Linked DNA regions of Urbifossiella limnaea. The protein of the gene in region 1 binds, or shares a complex with, the protein of each later gene. Links are inferred from orthologs where the notes say so. Each region holds a gene or a part of one and is shown in the gene's direction. Other genes may lie near its edges.

What was found.
Region 2: the proteins of carB (region 1) and carA are in contact, whole or in part, in a solved structure (PDB 1KEE), measured with the Escherichia coli proteins. The link is inferred for Urbifossiella limnaea from one-to-one orthologs.

What each region holds. Positions count from the first base shown.
Region 1 is NZ_CP036273.1:3,401,147-3,409,286, reverse strand. The notes cover bases 1-3,860. They hold carB (carbamoyl-phosphate synthase large subunit), read left to right. Parts: upstream 1-360; coding sequence 361-3,660; downstream 3,661-3,860. Other genes in these bases: ETAA1_RS13895 (hypothetical protein), read right to left, coding at 3,724-3,860; ETAA1_RS13905 (hypothetical protein), read right to left, coding at 1-204. Outside these bases: more of ETAA1_RS13895, read right to left, coding at 3,861-4,041; ETAA1_RS13890 (5-formyltetrahydrofolate cyclo-ligase), read left to right, coding at 4,165-4,767; ETAA1_RS31890 (hypothetical protein), read left to right, coding at 4,771-4,926; ETAA1_RS13885 (type IV pilus twitching motility protein PilT), read right to left, coding at 4,930-6,027; ETAA1_RS13880 (DUF1549 domain-containing protein), read right to left, coding at 6,115-8,140. UniProt on the Escherichia coli protein: Large subunit of the glutamine-dependent carbamoyl phosphate synthetase (CPSase).
Region 2 is NZ_CP036273.1:4,364,542-4,369,556, forward strand. Bases 1-2,875 are described here. They hold carA (glutamine-hydrolyzing carbamoyl-phosphate synthase small subunit), read left to right. Parts: upstream 1-822; coding sequence 823-1,929; downstream 1,930-2,875. Other genes in these bases: ETAA1_RS17900 (Gfo/Idh/MocA family protein), read right to left, coding at 1-632; ETAA1_RS17910 (hypothetical protein), read right to left, coding at 1,969-2,875. In the rest of the region: more of ETAA1_RS17910, read right to left, coding at 2,876-3,246; ETAA1_RS17915 (hypothetical protein), read right to left, coding at 3,264-4,478; hydroxysqualene dehydroxylase HpnE, read right to left, coding at 4,588-5,015. UniProt on the Escherichia coli protein: Small subunit of the glutamine-dependent carbamoyl phosphate synthetase (CPSase).

The sequences.
Region 1 (8,140 bases):
GTCCTTGATCCCCCACACCTCCTGCAGTGTCTTCCACCCGGCCGCGCTCACCACGACCCCGCTCTTGGGCGCCTTGTCCTGGAGCGTCAGGTCGTCCACGCTCCCCTTGAGGCTCACGCCGGCGTCGGCCTTGTCCTGCGCCGGCGTAGCGGTGCCGAAGAACAGGTACGCCGCGGCGGTCAGGAGCGTTGCACATCGGATCACGAGCGTTCCTCCGGGAAGGGTGGGCACTCTGATTGTGAGGGCACCACCGCGAGGGTCAAGCGGGTCGGCGCCCAGGTTCGGTAGACTCCCCGCCGGGGGTCCATAAGCTGATCGGAGTTTGCGCCGACCACGCCCCCGACCGCCACCTTGGATTCCATGCCGAAACGCACCGACATCAAGAAGATCCTCCTCATCGGCTCCGGCCCCATCGTCATCGGACAGGCCTGCGAGTTCGACTACTCCGGCACCCAGGCCTGTAAGGCGCTGCGCGAGGAGGGGTACGAGATCGTCCTGGTGAACTCCAACCCGGCGACGATCATGACCGACCCCGAGACCGCCGACCGGACGTACATCGAGCCGATCACCTGGCAGGTCGTCGAGAAGATCATCGCCAAGGAGAAGCCCGACGCCCTCCTGCCGACCCTCGGCGGGCAGACGGCACTGAACACCGCGATGGACCTCGTCAAACACGGCGTACTGGCGAAGTACGGCGTCGAGATGATCGGCGCCCGCGCCGACGTGATCGACAAGGCCGAGGACCGCCAGAAGTTCAAGGACGCCATGCTCAAGATCGGGGTGGACGTGCCGCGGAGCGGCGTCGCCCGGTCGCTGTCGCAAGCGCTCGACATCGTCGAGAGTATCGGCCTGCCGTGCGTGCTCCGGCCGAGCTTCACCATGGGCGGCAGCGGCGGCGGCATCGCCTACAACCGCGAGGAGTTCATTGACCTCGTCACCAAGGGGTTACAGCTCTCCCCGGTCGGCGAGACGCTCATCGAGGAGTCGGTCATCGGCTGGAAGGAGTTCGAGCTGGAGGTGATGCGCGACGTGGCCGACAACGTCGTCATTATCTGCTCGATCGAGAACCTCGACCCGATGGGCGTCCACACCGGCGACAGCGTCACCGTCGCCCCGATCCAGACGCTGAGCGACAAGGAATACCAGCGGATGCGCGACCAGGCGAAGGCCATCATCCGCGAGATCGGCGTCGAGACGGGCGGGTCGAACATCCAGTTCGCGTGCAACCCGGCGGACGGCCGCATGATCGTGATCGAGATGAACCCCCGCGTCAGCCGCTCCAGCGCCCTGGCGTCGAAAGCGACCGGCTTCCCGATCGCCAAGATCGCCGCGAAGTTGGCCGTCGGCTACACCCTCGACGAGCTCCGCAACGACATCACCCGCGAGACGCCGGCGTGCTTCGAGCCGACGATCGACTACGTGGTGACGAAGGTGCCGCGGTTCGCGTTCGAGAAGTTCCCGGAGGCCGACCCGACGCTGACGACGCAGATGAAGTCGGTCGGCGAGACGATGGCGATCGGCCGGACGTTCAAGGAGTCGTTGCAGAAGGCACTTCGCGGCCTGGAGGTTGGTCGGTTCGGGCTCGGGTGCGACCGCCGCGACCGGTGGGGCTCCGACAACCCGCCGACGCCGGCCGAGATCGCCCAGAAGCTGGCCCGGCCGAACAGCGAGCGGCTGTGGTACATCCGCTACGCGATCAAGGGCGGCATGTCGCTCGACGACCTCCACCAGCGCACCAAGATCGACCCGTGGTTCCTCCGCGGCATCGCGGACCTGGTCGCCGTCGAAGACGAGTTGGCGGCGCTCGGGTCGCTGAGCGCGGTGACGCCCGAGTTGATGCTAAAGGCCAAGCAGCACGGCTTCGTGGACCGGCAGTTGGCGAACCTGTGGAACTGCCCCGAGTCGGAGGTGCGCCGCGTCCGCCAGGGGTTCGGCGTCGAGGCGGTCTTCAAGAGCGTGGACACCTGCGCCGCCGAGTTCGAGGCGTACACGCCGTACTACTATTCGACCTACGAGACGCCGACGCGGACCGCGGCCGGCACGGCCGTGGAGGACGAGGTCCGGCCGGCGACCGGCAAGTCTCGCATCATGATTCTCGGCGGCGGCCCGAACCGAATCGGCCAGGGGATTGAGTTCGACTACTGCTGCGTGCAGGCGGCGTTCGCGCTGCGCGCCGCGGGGTACGAGGTCATCATGGTGAACTCGAACCCCGAAACCGTCAGCACCGACTACGACACGTCCGACCACCTGTTCTTCGAGCCGCTGACGGTCGAGGACGTGCTGAACATCCACGACCGCATGAAGCCCGAGGGCGTCATCGTGCAGTTCGGCGGGCAGACGCCACTAAACCTCGCCAAGCCGCTCGAGGCCGCGGGCGTGCCCATCATCGGCACCAGTGTGGACTCGATCGACGTTGCCGAGAACCGCAAGCGCTTCGCCGTGCTCGTGGACGAAATCGGCCTAAGGCAGCCGGCCAACAGCACCGCCGTGGACGCCCCGGCGGCGGTGTTCGCGGCGCGGAAGATCGGCTTCCCGGTCCTCGTCCGCCCGAGCTTCGTGCTCGGCGGCCGCGACATGAAGATCGTCTACACCGAGGACGAGCTCGAAGCGTACATGGAGCGAGTCGGCCCGGACGTGAGCAAGGACCGGCCCGTCCTCATCGACCAGTTCCTCGAAAACGCGACCGAAGTCGATGTCGATTGCCTCTCGGACGGCACCCGCACGGTGATCGGCGGCGTGATGCAGCACATCGAAGAAGCCGGCATCCACAGCGGCGACTCGGCGTGCGTCATCCCGCCGTACAGCCTGCCGGCTGCCGTCATCGAGGAGATCAAGAGTCAGGCGCGCAAGCTGGCCGCGGCCCTGAACGTGAAGGGGCTGATGAACATCCAGTTCGCCGTCGCCGGGATGCGCGGTGCCGCCCCCGTCGTGTACATCCTGGAGGCCAACCCCCGCGCCAGCCGCACAGTCCCGTTCGTGAGTAAGGCGACCGGCGTGCCGTTGGCCCGGCTCGCGGCGCTGGTGATGGCCGGAAAGACCCTCGACGAGCTGGGCGTGAAGGACGAGGTGGTGCCGACGCACTACTCGGTCAAGGAGAGCGTGTTCCCGTTCAACAAGTTCCCCGGCGTGGACATCATCCTCGGCCCCGAGATGAAGTCGACCGGCGAGGTGATGGGGATCGACGACCAGCTGCCGATGGCGTTCGCCAAGAGTCAGATGGCCGCGAGCGCCCCCCTGCCCCTGAGCGGGACCGTGTTCGTGTCGGTGGCCGACCGCGACAAGGAGGGCGTGGCCCCGGTCGTGAAGGCGTTCGCCGACATGGGCTACAAACTGATCGCCACCCGGGGCACAGGAAAGTTCCTGGCCGAGCGCGGCATTCCCGTCGAGGTGGTGCCGAAGATCGCCGAGGGGCGGCCGAACCTGCTCGACAAGATGAAGAACGGCGAGGTGGCGCTCGTCATCAACACCCCGAGCGGCCGGGGCAGTTCGTCCGACGAGCGCAAGATTCGGGCCGGGGCGGTCTCCAACCGGGTGACGTGCATCACTACGCTGTCCGCCGCGGAGGCCGCCGCCGATGCATGCCGGGCACTCCGCGAACAGGAATTGACCGTGGTGCCGCTTCAAGACCGGTTCCCAGTTCGGGGCGAACGGCCGTCGTGAGCCGGCTATTCAGGATGGCAGGCACTTCCACCAACGACCAGCCGGCTCACACCGGCCGTTCGCCTACGCCGCCCGCGGGAGTGTGTCACGCAGGCCGCTGACGTGCTTGCAGTGGTGGGCGTGGTCGTTCTCGCCATGGAACACCGCGTCGGCACAAGTGCAGTGCCAAACGGTGTTGCCGGCGTCGGTCCGCTCCAGGGCGATCTGGTACGGCTCGCGGCCGCCGAGCACGTCCCACGTCATCACACAACCGGGCTCCGACGGGTCCGGGTTACGGTAAGTGATTCGATAGTGGTACGGGCTCGGCTTCCGCTTGCGGTCGGGGCCGGGCAGCAACAGCGTGATGAGGGCGAACGACGGCTTGGGTGTGAGGGTGGTCATGGCTACAGGTTGGAGGGGTCGTTCGGGTCTTCCTATTCATTTTACCCGCATGGCCACTCACCCCCATGTCGGTAGCCGCGGCGGCCGGTAAGTTATGGGAAATCGACCCTCCCGAGGCGCGACATGGCCGACGACCCGCAGGCCCGCAAGGCCGCCATCCGCGAGCAGGCCCGCAAGAACCGCGTCGCCCAGAAGGACAAGGACGAACTGAGCCGCACGATCTGCGGCCGGTTCATGGCCCTGCCGGCGTACCAGGCCGCGAAAACGGTGATGTGGTACGTGGACGCCGGCAGCGAGGTCCGCACGCGCCACACCCTGCCCGAGGCACTCACCCACGGCAAGCGCGTCGTCGTGCCGTGGTGCGTGGTCGAGACGAACACGCTGGAGCTGTTCCTGCTCGAAGACATGAGCGAACTGGTGGAGGGGGCGTACAAGATTCTCGAACCCAAGGACGAACTCCGACGCTTGCCGGCGAAGGTGGTACAGCCCGAGGAGCTGGACCTGGTGATGGTGCCGGGCACCGCCTTCGATGCGCGCGGCGGGCGGATGGGTCAGGGGAAGGGTTATTACGACCGCTTGTTGGCGAACGCCAGGCCGGACGCGCCGCTCGTCGCCCTCTCGTTCGACTGCCAAATCTTCGACGAAATCCCGGTCGCGCCGCACGACGTGTTCATGGATCAAGTGCTGACCGAGACACGGGCCATCGCCGGCCGCGGGCGGAGTTGAGCCGTGCGGCGCCCCGAACCGCCGTTCTGGGCCGGTGTGCTGTTCCGGCTGGCGGGCGTGTTCGTCGCCGGGCTGGCGCTGATGGTGTTTTTCCGCGAGGTGATGGTGCCGATACTTCGCGGCGACGCCGAGCGCATCCAGAAGGACGCGGCGAAGTAGCGGTCAGCGGTACAGCAGATTCGGGTCGCTGACGTTCTGCTCGGCGACCGCCCGCGTGATCCGGCCGGCGATCAGGAGCTGACGCAGCGACTCGTCGAACGACTGCATCCCCTCGGCCCGTCCGGTGACGATCAGCATGTCGATCCCCTCGACCTTCCCGAGGCGGATCGCAGACGCCACCGGGTGCGTCACCCAGAGCACCTCCAGCGCCAGTTCGCGCTTCGTCCCGCGCTCGACACCCGGCAACAACCGCTGGCTCACGACCGCCCGCAGCCCGAGCGCCAGCTGCGCCCGGATCGGCTGCTGCAGGTCCTGCGGGAACAGGTCCGCGAAGCGCGTCACGGCCCCCTTCGCGTCGCGGGTGTGGAGCGTCGTGAACACGAGGTGCCCGGTCTCGGCGGCACTCAGGGCCATCTGCGCCGTCTCGCGGTCGCGCACCTCGCCGACCAGGATCACGTCCGGGTCTTGCCTCAGGCCCGAGCGTAGGCCGTCGGCGAAGGTCGGCACATCGGCACCCACCTCTCGCTGTGTTACGACCGAGTGCGGGAGCCGCGGGAAGACGTACTCCACGGGCTCCTCGACCGTGATGATGCGGTAGCCGCCGGCGAGGTTGAGGCGGTTCACGACCATCGCCAGCGTCGTCGTCTTCCCCGAGCCGGTCGGGCCGGTGAGGACGACGAGCCCGTCGCGGAGCGTGGCGATGCGGTCGGCGAGCGGCTGCGGAAAGCCGGCCCACTCCAGGTCGGGGATGTCGGCAGGGATGACGCGGAAGCACGCCGCGAGCTGGCCGGCGGCGTGGAACAGGTTCGCGCGGAACCGCGCCGAGCGGCCGCCTACCACGAGGTCGAACGAGTAGTCGGCGCTGCGCTGTGCCGCCAGCCGGTCGGCGGCTACGGGAGGGCACCCGGTGAGCAGCAGCGGGCCGAGCGCGTCGGCGCTCAGCGGCGGGCCGGAGAGCGCGGTCAGCTCGCCGTGCAGGCGCAGGACGGGCGGGTGGCCGGCAATCAGGTGCAGGTCGGACGCGCCGCCCTCGACGGCGACGGCGAGCCAGCCGCGGAGCGGGTCCGGAACGGTGAGTGAGGTCGCTGCGGGTTCGCTCATTATGTCTTCCTCACACCTCCAATAGTGGCAAAGGCCCGGGGACGCCTGTCCCCGGGCCTTGTACCGACCGTCACGCCCAGCCCGCGATCAGCGGTTGAACAAGAACGCCGGCGTGTTGATGAGCGCCCACGCCAGGTCCTGCGCTCCGAGCACGCGCGGGTCGGTCGGGGGCACGTCGGCGGCGTCGGCCGCGAGCCGCTGGTACTCGCGGTCCTGCGCCAGATACATCGCCCTTAGCCGGGCCTTCTGGGCATCCGTCCGCTCGGCCGCAGGCGTTTCCAGCAGCGCCACCTCCGCGGCCGATAGCGGGCTCGTCAGCTTCGGGTTCGCGTCCGCCGTCACCGACAGCCGGAACTTGCCGACGACGTGACTCGTGCCGAAACGCTGGTCGAGCGTTGCGGTGAACGTGACCCCGTCGGCCACGGCGGGCACCGGGCTCTGGAACTTGAACAGTGCCGCCTGGTTTTTGCTGACGCCGTTGCCGACCGCCCATCCGGTCGCGGGGTTGTTGTCCACCGCGTTCCCGACCGGGAAACCGTCCTGCTGGATGGTCGCCTGGCCGCCCGTCAGCCGAACCACGGCTGGCTTCGCGGCGTCGTCCTTGCCGGCCTTCTGGTACGTCAGCTTGAGCTCGTTCAGGACGAAGTTGCCGTTCTCAGCGCGGCCCGGCCCCTTGTTCGGAAGCGCCGGGTCGGACAGCGTCTCGATGCGGACCGCGGTAATCGCCTTGCCGATCTTCGCCTTGCCGACCACCGTGTACACGTCCACCTGAGCCGACTTGCCGCTGGCCAGGATTGACCCGTCCTTGCCGATCGTCAGCGTCGCCCCGTCCTTGAGCGATGCCGGCGTCGGCCCCTGCTTCGACTCGGCCTTCACGACCTCGAGCGGCATCCACGCCGTCGGCTTCTCGGCGATGCGGGCCTGCTCCCACGCCGTCTGCCGGCCGTCGAGCGTCGTCTTGTACGCGGCGAAGGCGTCGGCCTTCACCTTGTAGTCGGCCAGGATGCGGGCGTGGTCCGGGCCGGCGGCGCGGAGCGCGGACACCCCCGCTTCCCGTTCCTTCGCCGACGGCTGCCGTGCCAGTACGGCCAGGTAGATCTCGTTCACCACCTTCGCGTCGTCCTTCTCGCCGGTCACCAGCTTCGCCAGCCGGTTGTTCGGATCCTTCAGGGCGTCGCCGACGATAGGCCCGTTCACCATCGCCAGCACCGGGCCGAGGTTCATGCCGCCGGTGCGCTCGCACTCGCAGGCGCTCTCGCGGACCGGCTTGCCGAACAGGTCGAGGAAGCCGCCCGGCAGATCGACGTTGCTGTCCGGCAGCAGCGCCGCCCGCGACCCCGGCGGAAGGCCCGGCAGCCGGCTCACCGAACCCGTTACGCGGTGGATACTGTCGTACAGCACCTCGGCCGGCAGCCGGCGGGCCAGGGCGTGCGAGTAGTTGATGTCGTCGTCGCGATTCCATTTATTCGTGCCGATGCTCAGCTGGTACGTCCGGCTCTTGCAGATGGTGCGGATCATGGCCCGCACGTCGAACCCGGACTTCACGAACTCGGTCGTCATGCGGTCGAGGAGTTCGGGGTTCGTCGGGGGGTTGCCGGCGCGGATGTCGTCGATCGGCTCGATCAGCCCGACGCCGAGGAGGTAGCCCCACAGGCGGTTCACGTAGCTGCGGGCGAAGTACGGGTTCTCGGCGGACGTGATCCACTTCGCGGCCTGCTGCCGCCGCTGGGCCGCGGGGCCGACGTCAGCGTTGATGACGAACGGGAACCGCGGCGCCGCCACCTCGCCGGTGCGGTCGTGCTTGATCTCGCCTGTGGTGCCGTCGCTCACGACCTCTACCAGCGCCTTGGCGGTCTCGACCGCGGTGCCGCCGATCCGCTGACCCTTGTAGGCGGGGTCTTCGTTCAGCTTCACCTGCGCGAAGTAGGCGGCGAGGTTGTAGTAGTTGTCCTGCGTCCACCGCTCGAACGGGTGGTCGTGGCACTTGTTGCAGTTGAACCGCACGGCCAGGAAAAGTTGCGTGGTGTTCTCCATCACGGCGTCCGGCGCGCGGAGCACCTTGTAGTACGACGCCGGCGGGTTGGCGACGTTCGAGCCGCTCGCGGTCAGGATG
Region 2 (5,015 bases), 960 kb from region 1 along the record:
CCGGTCTGGGCGTGGCCGACGTGGCCGAGGGTGCCGGTACGGATCGCGTCGAAGGCCCGGACCCACACCGCGTCGGCCATCCCCTGAACGCCGACGGTGACGACGCGGCCGGTGTGCCGCCAGGCGTCCACGACTGCCACGGCTTCCTCGGCGCGGCGCACGAACGGCGCTTCGACCAGCACGTCCTTGCCGGCGCGGACGGCGTCGACGGTCATCTTGCCGTGCCAGTGGTCGGGCGTGGCGATCACCACCACATCGACATCGGCGCGGTCCAGGACGCGGCGGTAATCCTTGGTGACGCGGCCGGCGTCGGCGGGGTCGAGGCCGAACTTGCGGGCTGAGGGGTAAAGCCCTTGCGAGTACTTGCGGCGCGTCGTCTTGCCGCCGAAGACCACGTCGTACTCGTCGTCGAGGCCGTCCCACACGTCGCACACGGCGACGGGGACGACGCCCTTCCCTTCGCGCGCGAAGCGGGCCACGAGGTCGATGTGGGCCTGGGCGCGGCCGCCGCACCCGACGAAGCCGACGCGCAGCCGGTCGTTGCTACCGGCGACGGCGGCGTAGCTGCTCGCGGGGAGCGACAGGGTGGCGGCAGTGCCGAGGAACTTGCGACGGTCGAGCGGGGGTGCCATGCGGTCAGGTACTCGAGTTCGGTTGCCGCTCGCAGCTTCACGCCGGGCGGCGCAACCTGTTGGCCTACCGGTTCTGACAACGCACGCCCCGGAGTAGTTCCCATCTTACTCGAACCGACGGCTCGCCGCCGTGCGCCAAACCACTAAGATTGGTCTGGTTTGCGCCCCGCACCCCGAACCCCACCCGGAAATGCAAGCGAAACTGGCCCTGGAAGACGGCACCGTGTACACCGGCCGGGCGTTCGGCGCCGCCGCCGAATCGGCCGGCGAAGTCGTGTTTAACACCAGCATGACCGGCTACCAGGAAATCCTCACCGACCCCAGCTACACGGGCCAAATCGTCACCATGACGTACCCGCTGATGGGCAACTACGGCACCACCGCCCTCGACGCCGAGTCCGACCGAGTGAGGGTGGCCGGGTTCGTCGTCCGCGAGCTCACGCAGGTGCCGAGCAACTTCCGCAGCACCCGCGACCTCGACGGCTACCTTCGCGCGGCCGGCGTCACCGGCATCGAGGGGATCGACACGCGGGCACTCGTCCGCCGGCTCCGCGTCCGTGGGGCGATGAACGGCGTGCTGTCGGCGACGGAGTCGGACGACGCCAAGCTGGTGGCGAAGGCGAAGGCCTTTCCCGGGATGGCCGGCCGCGACCTGGTTCGCGAGGTGGTGCCGCCAAAGCCGTTCACCTGGACCGAGGGATTCGGCCGGTTCGCCGAGCACGTGCTGCCGGCGCGGCCCGCCGACCGGCACGTCGTCGCCGTTGATTACGGCATGAAGTGGAACATCCTCCGCTGCCTGACGCAGGTCGGGTGCAAGGTGACCGTCGTGCCCGGCACCGCGACGGCCGACGAAATCCTGAGTTACGACCCGGACGGCATCTTTCTGTCGAACGGCCCCGGCGACCCGGCCGCGGTCGGCTACGCCATCGACGCGGTGAAGGGCGTACTCGGCAAGAAGCCGGTGTTCGGCATCTGCCTGGGTCATCAACTGCTCGGACTGGCGCTGGGGGCGAAGACGTTCAAGTTGAAGTTCGGCCACCGCGGGGCGAACCAGCCGGTGCTGGACCGGCGGACGGGCAAGGTGGAGATCACGACGCAGAACCACGGCTTCTCGGTGGACCCTTCGACGCTGCCGGCGGGTGCCGAGCCGACGCACGTGAACCTGAATGACCAGACGCTCGAGGGGCTTCGGCACACGGGGCTACGGGCATTCAGCGTACAGTACCACCCTGAAGCCGCGGCCGGCCCGCACGACAGCAGTTACCTCTTCGAGGAGTTCCGCACGCTGATGGGCTGAGCCGGTTTCGCCGCCCGCGGTGTCGCGAGCGGCGTTCAGTCACTTCTTCGCCGGAGGCCCAGGGTCGTACGCCGGGATCGGGTGCTTCGCCTCCCACTCGGCCCACTTCCGCTGCGCCCGGTCGCGGTCCTCATCGGCCATGAATGCGTACGTCGGGTACGGGTTCTGGACCGGGTTCAGGTTCGCCCCGGGGGCCGTCTGGAACCCGTACTCGTGCAGGTTCTGACCCGTCTCGGCGATCAGCAGCGCCAGTGCCACGTCGCGCAGCTGGCAGTTCGCCTGGATCGGTTGGCCGTTGGGGTTCTGCCCCAGATACACCGCCCCGACCAGCGTCTCGTTCTTCAACTGGGCCTTCAGGAACGGGTGCTCGGCCTTCTTGTTCCGCTGCACCAGGAACGTCAACGACTGCCCGCGGGACATGCCCTGCACGCCGTCGGCCGTCGCCGCCCGCCGCAGGATCGGGGTCATGTCCCTCACCTGACTGAGGTTCGGGTACGTGTTCACCAACTGACTCAAATCCTCCGGGCTGCTGCGGGTGTCGACCCACCGCAGCAACAGCTTCTTGTAGGCCTCGCCGTGCGCGTGGCCGGTCGGGTTCGTAGCGACCTGCAACGACTGAGGCTTCTGCGCCAGCATGGCTCCGTTGATGAACGTGAACGGCCCCGCCCGCGGGATGTCCGCCGAGGGGATCACCGTCTCGCCGAACAGCACGGTGGCGATGTCGGCGAGCGTCGGCTGCTTCGGCTGCGGGATGGGGCCGAACCCAACGCGGCCGAAGGCGTTCGGCTGCTCCGCCAGGTACACCGCCAGCCGCCGGTTGCCGACGGCGATGCCGCCCTCCCGCTTCGACCCGGCGACGGCCGTCAGCACTTCGCGGTTTTCGGGCGCCTTCATCAGCTCGGCGAAGAGCGCCCGGCTCGGGCGGTCATTACCGACCTGCTCGCGGAACTGGTCCCAGCCCGGCAGGTCGTGAGTTTTCTTGCCGTCGGCGTCGGCGACGAAGGCGTCGATGCGGAGCTGCAGGTCGGCGGCTTCGGCCCGCGGCAAGAGGCGCGCGGCGCGGGCGCGGACTTCGTAGTCCGGCGACCCGGCCACGGCTTCTAGTAGCGCCGGGCGGGCGGCGCGTCCGAGCTTGGCGAGTTCGGCCGAAGCCTCCTCGCGGGCCTGGTACGACGGGCTGCCGAGTTGCCGGACCAGCAGCCGGGCCTTCGCCAGTTGCTCGGCCGGAATGTCGACCGCGGGCGCGGGCTCGTCGGCGCGGCCGGTCCCCACGACCGCCGCGCCCGCCACCACCAGCACCGCCCACAGCCGAGGCATGGGAAACTCCGGGAGTGCTACCGAAGCTGACCGAAGTCGGGGTTCGCCGCCCGCCACGTCGTCCACTTCGCGAACGCCGCCGCCCGCCGGTCCGCGGGGAGCGTCCACAGCGTGTAATTGTAGCGGGCCGTCCGCTGCGGGTTGTTCGACAGCTCGTACCCGTACTCGGTCGGGTCTTGCTCCGTCAGCAGGATGGCTGAGGCGAGGGCGATGTCGCGCAGTTGAACCACCTTCGTGGCTGCCTGGGGTGGGACCGGGGCGGCGAGCGGCGCCGCTACCACGACCCCGACCGAGCGCACGACCGACTCGTCCTTGAACGTCGCTTCCAGCGCCGGCAGGAACTTCGGGTTGCCGGACTTGGCGACGTGCATGGCCGCCTGCGCCTTGTTGAGCGCGGTGACGCCTGCCGTCTGCAGCATCCGGGCGCCCAGGTCGGCGACCTCTGGCAGTTCCAGCGCCGTACCCACCGACAGCGCCTGCATCATGACCGTTGCGTCGTCGCGGCTGGCGACCCACTTGCCGGCGATGGTGCGGTACACCCGGGCCTCGCGGCCGCCGCCGTTCACCGCCGTGGCGAACCCGGGCATGGTGAACACGATCACGCTGCTCGTGGTCCGCGGGATGTGCTTCGAGGGGATCCGCGACTCGGCCAGCATCAGCGCCAGCAGTTCGACCACGGGCGGCTCCTGCACCTGGCCGGTGCGCGTGCCGGTGAGTCGCCGCTGGTAAATCTCCTGCTTCCGGGCGGCGATGCGGGCGCCGAGGTCTTGCGGCGCCAGGTCGGTCATCACCAACTCGCGGCCCACGGGATTGCTGACGATCTCGGCGAACACCGTCCGCGCCGCGGGGCCGCACCCGGCGGTGACCTGCAGGAACTCGCCCCAGCCCGGCAAGTCGTGCTCAAACTTTCCGGCCTCGTCGGCGACGAACACCGCGAGCCGGGCCTGAACGTCGTCGGCGCGGGCGCGCGGGTAGAGCGCCTGGCAGCGGGCGCGGACCTCGGCGCTGGCGTGCTTTGTGATCCCCTCGGCCAGCGCCGGCACGGCCCGGCGGCCCATCGCCGACAGTTCTTCTTGTGCCTTCTCGCGGTCGTCGAACCGCGGGCTGCCGAGCTTTTCGACGAGAGCCGCGGCCCGGGCCTGCTCGGCCGGCGGCACCGCGAGGTGCTTGGGGTCCGGATCGACCGGCGGGGCGGCGGGTGCGATGGCTGCGGTGAGGACGAGCCCGAGCATGAGTGGAGCCCCGGGGGAGGCGTACCGGTCGTACCTATTGTGACGCGCCGGCCCGCGGAGTTCCAGTGTCCTGTCGTCGTCATCGGCGCGGGCGTGGGAAAAACTTGCGTCAGCCGCCGAGATCGGGCCGTAGCAGCCGCTCGGGGCGCCCGGCCCGCGCCAGAATCGCCTCCGCGGCGAGATACCCGCTGCGGACGGCACCCTCCATCGTGGCCGGCCAGCCGGTGTCGGTCCAGTCGCCGGCCAGGGCGAGGTTCGGCACCGGTGTCGCCTGCGGCGGGCGCAACCGATCCACGCCGGGCACGGCGCTGAACGTCGCGGTGTGCTCCGTCACCACCTTCGAGCGCAGCAGCGTCGCCCGGGCCACCGAGGGGAACACGCGGGCGAGTTCCTCGCCGATTCGCGTCTGAATCTCGTCGCGGCCGAGCCCCTTGAGAGGCCGGGCGGCGCTCACCACGACTTGCAGGTAGAACTCGCCGGGAGCCACTTCGCCGCGGGAAAACACCCACTGGCCGAGGCAATCGACCAGCACCGCGT